2 regions of the Dyadobacter sp. HNCC25DJ185 genome follow, and region 2 is predicted to be linked to the other one. Evidence: riboswitches for the same ligand, from Rfam matches in the RefSeq annotation. Region 2 holds a riboswitch; the other holds the start of a gene.
The links. A riboswitch is a leader RNA that binds a small molecule or an ion and turns the genes downstream of it on or off. The one in region 2 is predicted to bind thiamine pyrophosphate.
Positions count from the first base shown of each region.

Region 1: it holds a riboswitch for thiamine pyrophosphate, as region 2 does, so the genes downstream of both, AC1XUF_RS18270 (TonB-dependent receptor) here and thiM (hydroxyethylthiazole kinase) in region 2, are expected to answer to the same signal.

Region 1 is NZ_JBXHAR010000006.1:178,043-184,642, forward strand. Features, by position in the region: gene AC1XUF_RS18255 (GH3 auxin-responsive promoter family protein) at 1-1,181, opposite strand, end outside; gene AC1XUF_RS18260 (S41 family peptidase) at 1,300-2,691, opposite strand; gene rocD (ornithine--oxo-acid transaminase) at 2,688-3,950, opposite strand; TPP riboswitch at 4,646-4,739, shown strand; gene AC1XUF_RS18270 (TonB-dependent receptor) at 4,814-6,600, shown strand, end outside.
Region 2 is NZ_JBXHAR010000008.1:327,432-334,031, forward strand. Features, by position in the region: gene AC1XUF_RS23440 (TonB-dependent receptor) at 1-638, opposite strand, end outside; gene tenA (thiaminase II) at 703-1,353, opposite strand; gene thiD (bifunctional hydroxymethylpyrimidine kinase/phosphomethylpyrimidine kinase) at 1,350-2,171, opposite strand; gene thiE (thiamine phosphate synthase) at 2,198-2,881, opposite strand; gene thiM (hydroxyethylthiazole kinase) at 2,914-3,708, opposite strand; TPP riboswitch at 3,806-3,898, opposite strand; gene hxpB (hexitol phosphatase HxpB) at 3,955-4,629, shown strand; gene AC1XUF_RS23470 (sensor histidine kinase) at 4,686-5,999, shown strand; gene AC1XUF_RS23475 (hypothetical protein) at 6,108-6,539, shown strand; gene AC1XUF_RS23480 (amino acid permease) at 6,584-6,600, opposite strand, start outside.

The sequences.
Region 1 (6,600 bases), on a different contig from region 2:
TTTTGGGCTGCCATTTTAATAGCGTAATCTGCATTTTCCACGATCACTTCCTCTCCAAATGCATTGATGAAATGCTTGGTACGGCCACTTACCTTGATACGGAAAGGATAAGTTGAGGTAAATTTCACGGTGTCGCCAATCAAATACCGCCATAAACCCGCATTGGTTGAGATGACCATCGCATAGTTTTTGCCGATCTCTACTTCTTCCAAAAGCAATGCTTTCGGGTGCTTTTTGCCGACCTCGTCCATGGGAATAAACTCATAAAAAATGCCATAATCGAGCATGAGAAGCATTTCCCCAATCCTTTTCACATCATCCTGAATAGCAAAAAAACCCTCGGACGCACTATAAGTTTCGAGATATAAGACCTGATCTGAAGGAAAATATTTGGTCATAAACAGGTCCCTGTAGGGTTCAAAAGAAACCGCTCCGTGAACAAAAACCTCAAAATCGGGCCATACTTCCAGCATATTTTGCTTTCCTGTCCTTTCCAGTATCTGGTCCAGTAAAACAATTGTCCAGGTGGGCACACCCAAGATGCTGGTCACATTTTCCTGGGAACAAATGGAAGCCATCTTTTCCAGCTTATGCTCCCAGTGGTCCATCAATGCGACTTCCAGCGGCGGCGTCCTCATAAACTCAGCCCAGGAGGGAAGATTTTGCATAATCACCGCCGAAACGTCGCCAACCTGAGTATAATCATCAAAGGGATTTGCATGCAAAGTACCTCCAATCGACAAGCCTTTTCCATCAAAAACCCGGGTATCCGGACGATTATTGATGAGGAGCGTCATCATGTCCTTACCACCTTCATAATGGCATTCTTCCAGTGCTTCAGGAGAAACAGGGAGGAATTTGCTTCGGGCATTGGTAGTACCGGAAGACTTGGAAAACCATTCAATCGGGGACGGCCAGAGCACATTTGGCTCGCCCTTCATCACTCTCTCCAGATAGGGGTACAGGTCTTCATAGGTGGATACAGGGACCTGCTCCTGAAATTCCCTTATCGCCTTGATCTGACCATAATTGTAGCGGCTTCCCCACTCGGTATAGCGCGCAGTCTCAATCAATTCGGAAAATATGCGTTGCTGGGTTTCTACGGGATATTTCATAAACTGTTCTATCCTTTCAAAGCGCCGCTTTAAAAACCAGACAGTCATATCATTAACCAGCTTCATAAATCATTATTCGGTTTGAAGTGCCAGATGCAAGCTTGTAAAAATAGCAATAAAAAATGGTGCACGAGCAGCGGCGGGCTGTTCCTGCACCATTGGAAAAGGTTTTCTGACTGTGTAATTACTTGTAAAACATATTGCTGCCGCCTGCTTTTTTTACAATCGAAGACGTGATTTCCTGCTCTTCCTCTTCCTTTAGAACCCTCGCCCCTTTTCCCTGTCTGGCAACACGCGTACCGGTAATCTGAAACAGGGCTTCTCCCAGCAGCGGGTCCTTCGGGTTTCCATATGGATACAGAATTACACCTTCGCTGGCGGGATAGTCAGGAACAAAACCGGTGCTGTAATCAGAAAGATGGTCTTTATTTAATGATTTAGAAACAATTGGCTGCAGCCCCCATTTGATCCCTTTATCCGCACCGGTCAACGTAACGGACCCTACGTTCTTCCCGACTGTTTTGCTACCTACCAGTTTGACTGTCATGTAAGGCTTTAACCCGTTGATCAGCAATTCACTGGCAGAAGCCGAGCGGGAAGAAACGAGAAAAAACAATTGGTTCAAATTTGAGCCGATGTTCTGGCTTTTAACAATGAACTTGTCGTAGAAAAAGGTATCCCCGTATTTCTTGCGATTGGTTTCGGTTACCTCGTCATTGTATTCTTTATAATAAAAAATATCATTAGCGGTAGCTTTCGCAATCAGGCTGGCGAAGTTTGTGGCCGAACTGACATACCCGCCGGGATTATACCTCAGATCAACGATAAGGGAATTTATATTATTCGTTTTGAACGAGGTAAAAATAGCATCCAGTTCCTTGTCAAACTGCCCGTTACTGGTTTTGTAAGGTTCAGGGATAAACTGATGATACACTATGTAACCGATTTTGTTGGCCCCATAGGTAAAAACAGTATCAAAGAAAACCGGGTCTTCCTGCAAAACGATAGGCGTCACTTCTTTCTTGGTAGTTCCCTCTTCCAGAACTCCGTCTTTGTCAATTTTGGCTAATGTATAGGTCTTTTTGTCCTGGGAATTTAAAAGCTGGCTGTAGTTGGTCCCCGTCAGCTTCTGATCGTTGACACTGCTGAAAATATCCCCACGCACAAACCCGGCTTTGGCAGCGGGAGAATCGGGTATCACATACAATACAATACCGATTACATTGGTGGTCCCGGTAGGGTAGTACACCAGCTTGTATTCCATTCCCGGTGTTTTGGATTCACCAGCCAGAGATGCCTGCAGTTCATCGGCGCTTTCCTGGATCCAGGAAAACCGGTCGCCGTCGGGCCTTAAAGTAGGATCGTATTTATAAAGCAGCGATTCGAAAAAACTTGCAGGGTCTTTGTTATAATCTGGTGTAGCTGTGATATGGTCGTTCCAGTAATACCAGTACTTCATATTGTCGTAAATCCACTTGTTTGTCTCGGTTTCATTGGCCGGATCTACGGTTTTATCTTTACAGGAGACCAGTAACGCTCCCAGCAAAATGACAGGCAGGAAAAATCTCAGTTTCATAGAGTGTTGTTCATTTCAAGAAATACCTCTTTAATAATATCACAGGCCTCATTCATTTGTTCTTCATTGATCACCAGCGGCGGTGCAAAGCGAATTTTATTGCCATGGGTCGGCTTGCAAAGCAGGCCTTTTTCCATCATTTTGTAACAAAGGTTCATGGCTGTCGCACTGTCTTCACTGTCATTGATTACAATGGCATTCAAAAGTCCTTTTCCTCTGACGATTTCGATCAGCGAGCATTGCCCCTTCAATTCAAGCATTCTGCTCCGGAAAAGCTGGCCCATTTGCTCGGCATTTTCTGCCAGTTTTTCATCTTTTACTACCTCCAGGGCTGCAATGGTAACAGCACATGCCAGCGGATTACCGCCATATGTGGAGCCATGCTCCCCCGGAGCGATGGTCAGCATGATCTCATCGTCTGCCAGTGCTGCTGAAACTGGCATTGTGCCTCCTGACAAAGCCTTTCCCAGAACCAGGATATCCGGCTTTACGCCTTCCCAGTCACATGCAAGACGTTTGCCGGTACGTCCAATGCCGGTTTGCACTTCGTCTGCTATAAAAAGCACATGATATCGGGTACACAGATCCCTTACACCCTTTAGATACCCTTCTTTCGGAACTACCACGCCCGCCTCTCCTTGGATGGGCTCAACCATAAAACCGGCAATGTTGGCATCACTTTTGAAGATATCTTCAAGTGCATTCAAATCATCATACGGAACAATTGTAAAACCCGGAAGAAATGGCCCGTAATCATTGGTACTGGAAGGATCTGTGGAGGCCGAAATCGCAGCCAATGTCCTTCCCCAAAAATTGCCGGAGGCGAAGACCATCTTAGCCTGGTCCGGCTGGATGCCCTTTACTTTGTATGCCCATTTCCGGGTAAGCTTCAATGCGGTTTCGCCGCCCTCCACGCCTGAGTTCATCATCAGAACTTTATCATACCCGAAATAGTCGCAAAGAAATCTCTCGCATTCTCCCAGCCGGTCATTGTAAAATGCCCTGGAAGTCAATGTGAGCCTTTGGGCTTGCCGCGTCATCGCGTCGATGATATATGGATGGCAGTGGCCCTGGCTTACGGCACTATAGGCAGACAAGAAATCGAAATATTGTTTTCCTTCCAGGTCCCATACAAACACACCCGAACCTCTTTCCAGCACAACAGGCATGGGTTTATAATTGTGGGCGCCATATCTGTATTCCAGCTCCATTGCCTGCTGGGAAGCACCTACGTCCATCGTGTCTGTATAGTTAGGCATTATGATATTGAGTATTAAAAGACCGTATTGAGTTACGTAAAAATAATGAAAAGCTGCGACTGATTTTAGCGTTCTGTTTTGCTCGGGCCAAAAGATTATATTTGTAATGACTAAGCAGGCATTGTCATGCAATTGCAATAAATCTCCGACAGCAAAGGCGTTTACATTCCCATTCAAGAATGGAACGAACTGAAAAATAAATATCAGGATATTGAACCGGAAGAAACCGGTGATACTCCCCTATGGCATAAAGATCTGGTTCTAATCAGATTGGAAAATTACAAAAACGATTCTACTCAACTTCTTGATTTCAATTCTTCTATGAATGAAATTGAGGAGGAGCTATGACATATAAGCCTGTAATTTTATCCTCCGCAAAAAACGATATCAGGCAGCCGCGATCTGGTATACTGAACAACAACCTGGCCTCGGAAAACGATTTGTTAATTCAGTAAGAAGCAAAGTCAAAAAATCTCGTCCAATCCGGAAATTTATACCGTGAGATATTCAAAAGTCCACACTGCAATTGTTGATGTCTTTCCTTTCATGATTCATTTCCTTGTCGATGATTCCGACAAAAGGATTATTATCATTTCAATTTCTCACATGAGTCAAAATCCAGCCATTTCGCCGGGTCGCGAACAATAACTATCATTTTGATTGCAATAATCGCCGATTCTGACGTAGCTTTGCAGCATAATCTCAAGGGGTGCCCTACCAAACGGGCTGAGATCATACCCATAAACCTGATCCGGGTAATGCCGGCGTAGGAAGAGAAGGCCGAAAGTTATTTGGCTGACCAAACTTAAATTTTTATTCAACCCAAGATAGGTGGCCCCTGCCTGTTGTAACATTTTATCGCAATGCGAAACGTTACTGCCTATCTGCTCATGCTGCTTTGCAGCATCCTGCTGACTCCTGTTATTGCCCAAAAAACCGTTTCCGGACGGATCGTTGACGCCGAAGACGGCAAACCATTACCTGGTGCTTCCGTAAAAGCCGGCGAAGTGCGAGGTACCAATTCCGATCAGGAAGGAAAGTTTATCCTGAGAAATATTTCGGAAAATATCGCTGCACTGGACGTCTCTTACATCGGTTATCAGACCACAAAAGTTGAAATTTCTTCAACAAACACACTGGAAATCAAACTGACAAAAAGCACTTTCCAGGCTGATGAAGTGATTATTAATGCAACCCGGGTGAATGACAAAACCGGGATGGCCTATTCCAATATTACTGCCGCGGCCATTGACAAGCAGAACCTGGGACAGGATTTGCCGGTACTGCTCAATTTTACACCCTCGCTGGTAAGCACGAGCGACGCCGGAGGTGGCGTGGGTTACACGGGGATACGCATTCGCGGCTCCGACGCTACACGCATCAATGTGACCGTCAATGGCATTCCCTACAACGATGCCGAAAGCCAGGGCGTATTCTGGGTCAACATGCCCGACTTTGCTTCTTCAGTGAGCAGCATCCAGATTCAGCGCGGTGTAGGAACTTCCACAAATGGCTCGGGCGCATTCGGCGCGACTGTCAATATCAACACCAATGCTTTCAGGCAAGAAGCCTATGCCGAGTTAAATAACTCATACGGGTCTTTTAATACCTTCAAAAATACCATCAAGCTTGGCTCCGGATTGATTAAAGATAAGTTCACTTTTGACGCGCGACTATCCCGCGTTTCCTCCGACGGATATGTGGACCGTGCATCATCGGAACTGCATTCTTATTATTTGTCAGGAGGCTATTTTGGTAAGAAAAGCTTTGTTCGCGTCAATGTATTTTCCGGAAAAGAACGTACCTATCAATCCTGGAACGGAGTGCCCGAAGCAAAGCGGAGGGGTGACCGCGAAGGGATTCTCGCCTATATTGACCGCAATGGTCTCGGTGAAAAAGACGCCGAAAACCTTATCAATTCCAACAACCGGACTTACAATTCCTACACTTACAAAAATGAGGTCGACAACTATCGGCAGGATCACTACCAGGTCGTTTCGTCTCACAATTTGAGCGATCAATGGACTTTTAACCTCAATGGTTTCCTGGTACGCGGCCTGGGCTATTATGAACAATACCGCGCCGGGGATAGCTATTCAAATTACAATCTGCCGAATGTGGTGATCGGCAAAGACACCCTGGGCCAAACGGATATCATACGCCGCCGCTGGCTGGATAATTACTTTTATGGGTCCACATTTTCATTGGACTTTAATAGTTTCAAAAAGCTTACAGCCAGCATTGGCGGTGGCTGGAATAAGTACGATGGAGATCATTATGGTAGGATTATCTGGGCCCGGAATGCTGGTGATATTGAAAACGACCACCAGTATTACTATGGAAAAGGAATTAAAAAGGATTTCAACTTATATGGAAAACTGTATTACCAATTCACCGATAAGCTCAATGCCTTTGCTGATCTGCAATACCGGAATGTAAGTCATCATATCTCCGGAATCGATAATGATTTGGTTCAGTTGGCCTACGACCAGTCTTACAACTTTGTGAACCCCAAAGCCGGGCTTACTTACAAACTCTCAGACAGAAGCTCGGCGTATGCATCGTACAGCATGGGCAACCGCGAGCCCAACCGTGACGATTTCACCTCTTCAACGGCTGGCTTGTTCCCCAAAAGCGAAAGGATGCACAA
Region 2 (6,600 bases):
TTGGCACTCAACGCACTGATCCCGCCCCCGCTTGAACCCTCGGAAGCGAAATGGTTGGGATTGGGAATTTCCACACCTTCCATCCGCCAGAGCAATCCTTTGGGACTGTTGCCCCGGATAATGATCTGGTTGTTTCCGTCGTCATTGGTAGCGACGCCCGCAAAGGACAGGGCCATCCGCGCCGGATCGTTGACCGAGGCGGCAAAACGTTTGGTCTGGTCTACTGTAAATGACCGGCCGCTGACGCTCACCATGTCGTTCAGCGGTGCGCCATGCTCCGTTTGCGCTTTGATCACCACTTCGTTCAAAGTCTTGAAAGACTCGGTGAGTTTGATATTAAGCTCGACTTCCTTTCCGGAACCTACATTAACTTCCTGCAAAAATGCATCGTCGTATCCCAGGCTGGTGATTTTGAAGGAATGCCGGCCTACCGGCACTTTCTCGATCCGGAAGTTCCCATCCGCATCTGTGGTCCCGCCGGAAATGGGGTTCAAAGAAGTGATAACGATGTTTGCACCAATCACAGGTTGCTGCGACTCCGTATCGATCACGTGGCCCTTTACAAGTTGGGTCGGGTTCTGAGCATGGGCCAGGGCACCATATGCCCCGGCCAGCAGTGTTAGGATGTATTTTTTCATGGCTGGTTGTTTCAATTCTGACAACCAGGCACGGTGTTACCCTAAAAAGATTCTTGAAAATTATTCAGACCACCCAATCCTCTACCCGATACGCACTGTCCCAGAACACATATTCCAACCGCGACGCAGTCAGGTAAGCTTCGATCATTTGCTGCCTTACCTTGTCAGACGCGGATTCGGCTAATTGGTCACAGATACCAATGGCCTTTTTTACAGAGTGTGCGAAGTCTTCTCCGGAGTAGGCGTTGATCCAGTTTTGATATGGATTGGGTGAAACCTGATTGGCATAGATGTAGTCCCCGATCTCTTTGTAAATCCAGAAGCAGGGCAACAAGGCCGCAACCGCTACCTCGTAGGATTCAAACGCGCTAACCGTCGTCAGGTAATTGGTGTACGCAAAACATCCGGGCGCCTTCCCGCTGGTATATGCGATTTCATATTCTTTGAAATAACCCAAATGCAATGCCCGCTCGACAAGGATGGCGTTCTGAGCGAACTGCAGAAAATCCAATAGCTCATGGCTGCTGCCAGCTCGCGTTCCCGTGACTGCCAGGGCTTTTGCAAAATCAGCCAGATAGAGTGAGTCCTGGTAAATGTAAAACTTGAATTTTTCAACCGGCAAAGTGCCTTCTTTCAACTCCTGGTTAAATGGGTGGAGTAATATCTTTTCAAAAATCGGCAAGGCATTTGCCCATAGCAAGTCGGTGAATTTCATGATAAAAGCTGCATAGGTATTGGGGAAAATGAATGGTTAACCGGACCATGACCAAACCCGGTCTTCACATCCTTGCCCGCCACGATGGCACCAGAAATGTATTCTTTGGCAAAGATGATCGCCTCGGGCAGGGAATTGCCCTTTGCAACAAAAGTGGCGATGGCGGAAGAAAGCGTACAACCCGTTCCATGCACATTGTTGCTGTCGATGTAATCGCTTTCGAACGTGAACGTTTCCTGGCCCGTTTGCGCAAAAAGATCATATAAAACCGGGGCAATCAAATGTCCGCCCTTCAGCAAGACCGCCCTGCAACCCCTGCCAACCATTTCTTCGGCTGCTTTTTTCATTTGATCGGCGGAGTCTATTTTCCCGGAAATCAATATTTGCCCCTCGTCCAGGTTGGGTGTGATCAGGTTCACCCGTGGGAACAGTTCCTTCCAAAGCACCGTGATGGTTTCATCCCGGATGAGTTTGGAACCGCTGGTAGATACCATCACCGGATCAAAAACCACAAAACCAGGTTTGAAACGGTCCAGTATTTCAGCAATGACCATCGCAACTTCAACCGTATTGATCATGCCAATTTTAACGGCATCAACAGTTAAGTCCTCAAACACCGCTTCGAGTTGTTCCCTCAAAAATCCGGGAGGGACCGGGTGAATGGCCCTGACGCCCGTTGTGTTCTGAGCGGTGAGGGCGGTAATGGCCGAAGCCCCGTAGCCGCCGAGTGCGGCAATGGTTTTCAGGTCGGCCTGGATGCCTGCGCCTCCGCTGCTGTCGGATCCGGCGATGGTTAATATGGTTGGATATCTGGACATATCGACGTCTGGTCAGGCGCTATCGTTTACGATCGGGAGCTGCCGTTATAGTTGGTTGAAGGAACGACGGATTGCATCACTGTTTTCAGCCGGAAGGCCGCTTCGTAAGGAGATGTCGCACTGCAAATAGCGGAGACTACCGCAATCATTTCAGCCCCATTCCCAATTGCCTCTGCAACGTTATTGCCATTTAATCCCCCGATGACGGCAAGACTATGGCTGCTGTTTTGCCGTGCCCACCGAAGGCCTTCGATTCCCCACGGCTTTTTAAGGTCTGTTTTGGTAGGTGTTTCAAACAAGGGACTTAGGGCCAGGTAGGATAAATCCATAGCCTCTGCTTCCAATACATCCGCTTCATTTTCAGCCGACAGGCCGATTATTTTTCCTGCTGGCAGCAATTGGTTCAACATTTCAAAAGGCATATCAGTCTGCCCTACATGCACTCCGTCAGCGTCTGCGGCCAGGGCCACATCGAGCCGGTCGTTGATGATCAAGGGAACATGATAAGGTTGCAACAAGTCCCTCAGCCGTTTGGCGCGATCGATAAAAGCGCGGGTGGATAAGTGTTTTTCCCGAAGCTGGACCATCGTCACCCCGCCTTGCACGGCTTCCTCAACCACCCAGTAAAAATCCCGTCCGAGACACGCGGCTTCATCGGTTACCAGGTATAAATGGCGGGTCAAAGGAATGATCGGGTCTGGAATTGTCATTTGCTGTCAGGTTTGATCTTAATTCACATTTTTTAACTGACTTTGGCCAGTTCTGCCAGATGCGCAGGGCTAACTTCGGAAAGACTATCCAGAAAAGCAATTTGAAAAGTACCGGGTGATTTTGCATCGCGAAACGCCAGTTCACCGCAAACGCCCATGGTCACTGCTGCTGAAACGGTCGCTTCAAAAGCATCTGCGACAACCGCCGCGTAAGCACCGGCAATCGCGGAAGCCGAACATCCCATCCCCGTGACTTTGGTCATGACAGGCACGCCGTTCGAGACATAGGCTGTTTTGTCACCGCAGACAATCACATCAGTAGCGCCACTGACACTCACAACAGACCCGAAACGCCGGGACAACGCACGGGCTGCTTCGATGCTGTCTGTTGAATCGGCCGTACTGTCCACACCTTTTGTCTGAATGTTTGCTCCGGCCAGGGCCAGGATTTCGGAGCCGTTTCCTCTGATGATAGTGGGCTGTACGGTTTCCAGCAATTCGCTCAGCACTTTGTTCCGGTAGGAAGTAGCACCTGCACCCACCGGATCCAGAATGATCGGCTTATTGAGTCGTGCGGCGGCTTTCATAGCCAGTTTCATTCCCTCTACCCAATGCGGTGACAAAGTCCCTATGTTAACAACCAGCGCCCCGGCAATAGCTGCCATTTCTTCCACTTCTTCCAGGGCGTGAGCCATCACAGGCGATGCGCCTATTGCGAGTAAGGCATTGGCCGTGTAATTCATCACCACGTAATTGGTAATGTTATGCACCAGCGGTGCAGATGCGCGCAGGTTTTGCAAATTGTTTGCCAATTGAATTTTCATCATCCAAAGATTTGGTTTTAAATAAATTGAATGGACGAAAGGAGCAAGTTGAACATGCATTCGCGACGGCATGCCACTTAAAGAGAGAAAAGATATTGACTATCTTGTGTTCGCTTTTTCCTACGACAGTATCAACTGTTTCAGGTTCAAAGGGTATAAATCTCAGTCCTTTTGGACACCCCTAAAGCCATTCTTAGTTGCGAATGTAGTAGTTTTGGACGGTTTATAAAAAATTCTGCTTACCATACGATGATTAAAGCTGCGATATTTGACATGGACGGGCTGCTGATCGATTCGGAACCGATCTGGCATGAAGCTGCCCGCGAAGTCATGCAAAAAGTGAATTTCGAGATCACCGACGCATTGAAACTGCAGACTACCGGCCTGTCGATCAAACTATTCCTGGATTTCTGCCACCAGATCCAGCCCTGGAACACCCCTTCTTTTGAAGAGCTTGAAAAAGATATTCTTGAACGGGCCCATGCCAATATTCTGGCTCATGCCGTAGCCATGCCCGGCGCGATCGCCTTAATCAAAGAGCTGAAATCCCAAGGTTTAAAACTGGCCGTTGCCTCGGCATCCCACATGGAACTGATCGAAGGCGTTTTGAAAAGACTGGACATCATTGATTATTTTGACACCTGGCATTCGGGGGAGCTGGAGAAATTCACCAAGCCGCATCCGGCGGTGTACCTGACAACGGCCGCAAAACTAGGCGTACTGCCCGAAGAATGCATTGCATTTGAGGATTCTCATGCAGGACTGCGTTCGGCGCATGCGGCCGGGATGATTACCATTTCGGTCCCTACCATGGAAGTTTTTGATCATCCGAAATTTGATATGGCGCATTACAAGATCAGTTCACTGGAAAAATATATATTGAGCGAAATGTCCTGTGTTCCTCAAAATGCCATGGATAACTAAACCCCGAATCTTCCATTCCCTTCACCTGCATGTTAGGACTTCGACACTTCAGTATAATGATCATGATCAGGATAATTGTGATTATCCTGAGTGTTATTGCCTTGGCATGGCTTGCCAACAAGCACACCAACGAAATGCTGGTTTATGTCCTTGGAACCATCTTCATTTTTGTACAGGGGTCCTTGCTATATCAGTACGTGACCAATGTAAACCGCAAGCTGACCTACTTTCTTGAATCCGTCCGTTATTCCGACTTTACGATCAATTTCCGGTCGGACAATAAGATGGGGCGGACATTTAAGGAGCTTAACCAACAATTCAATGAGGTTTTGCATGCATTCAGGCAGGCACGGGCAGAAAAAGAGGCCAACCTGCAATACCTGAACACCATCGTACAGCACATTGGTACCGGCCTGATCACTTTTGACAGTACCGGACAGGTTAACCTCATCAATAATGCAGCGCTCCGGATGCTCGGCATTTACCGGCTACACCAGCTAGGCGAACTAAAAGACAAACATCCCAGGCTTTATGAACTACTCTCGGATCTGAATACCGGTGTCCGCGAGTTGTACCGCACGCCTTCCGACCAGCCACTGGCACTGCAGGGTGCCGCCATCCAGCTGCGTGGCATGTGGGTCAGGATTGTTGTTTTACAAAATATCCAGACGGAATTGCAACAACAGGAAGTAGAATCATGGCAAAACCTTACCCGCGTGCTGCGTCACGAGATCATGAACTCCATGACACCCATCGTCTCATTGGTAGGAACCATGCGGCTGATCGTCAATGAAGACATTGAAAAGTCGACCAGCGACCAGGAGGCTGTCAAGGATTTAAAGGAAGCATTGGCGACATTGGAAAAAAGAAGTAAAGGAATGATGCAGTTCGTAAATGCCTACCGCGATTTTACTACATTGCCGAAACCCGTCTTTGCCAATCTGAGTGTCGCCGAGCTTTTGCAGGAGGTATTGCAACTGCTACAGACCGACCTGACGCAGTCTGGTGTGCTCTGGAAGCTTTCCGTCAAACCCGAAACGTTGACCGTTAAAGCCGACGCGAGCCAGATCCAGCAGGTCCTGATCAACCTGGTTAAGAATGCATCAGAAGCTTTTTCGAGCCAAAGAAACCGATTGATCACATTATCCGCTTACCAAACCGACAACACGGTGATGATCGAAGTGGAGGACAATGGAGATGGGATTGAACCTGAGGCCATTGAGAACATTTTTATCCCTTTTTACACCACAAAAAAGACAGGGTCAGGTATCGGGCTTAGTCTCTCCCGCCAGATCCTGCAACAGCATAACGGCCAGCTGAATGTTTCATCGGAAGTAGGTAAAGGCACCGTTTTTACGCTCATCATATAATCTTCTCAAATACTTCGCGGGCTTGCATCCCTTGTTCTCAGGCTGCCGTATATATTACAACCATTGGAAACCGTTTTCCATCCCAGGGAAAAATACATTCTGACTGTTATGAAAAATTACGTGATCTCAAGCCTGTTGGCGGTTGGACTGCTAGGCTGTAAAAATTCAGGTATTGATAAAAAAGAGGAAGGGCTTAAATACAAAGAAACCATCACCATGAACGATGTCCCCAAAGCTTCGCTGACCTTTTATGAGGTGACGGACAGTCGCTGCCCCGAGGGCGCTACCTGCATTTGGGCAGGCAATGCATCGGTAGATCTGCTGCTGAGCGGGGTAACCGTAGAGGGAGGAATTAATGAACACATTAAAATGTGCTCAGGCGCTTGCGGAGGAAGTTTTGGCGAAGATACTTTGATTAAAAAATTCGCCGGAGAGGAATACCGTATCATTCTTCAAGAGGTGAAACCTCATCCCAAAATCACGGATGAAATTAAAAAAGAAGACTACTCTATTCTCCTTAAAATCGAAAAAACCAAATGAGCGCATAGCTTACCAAACCTTAATGACCTGGTAAGCTATGCCCATCAGGCCAGTTTACTCT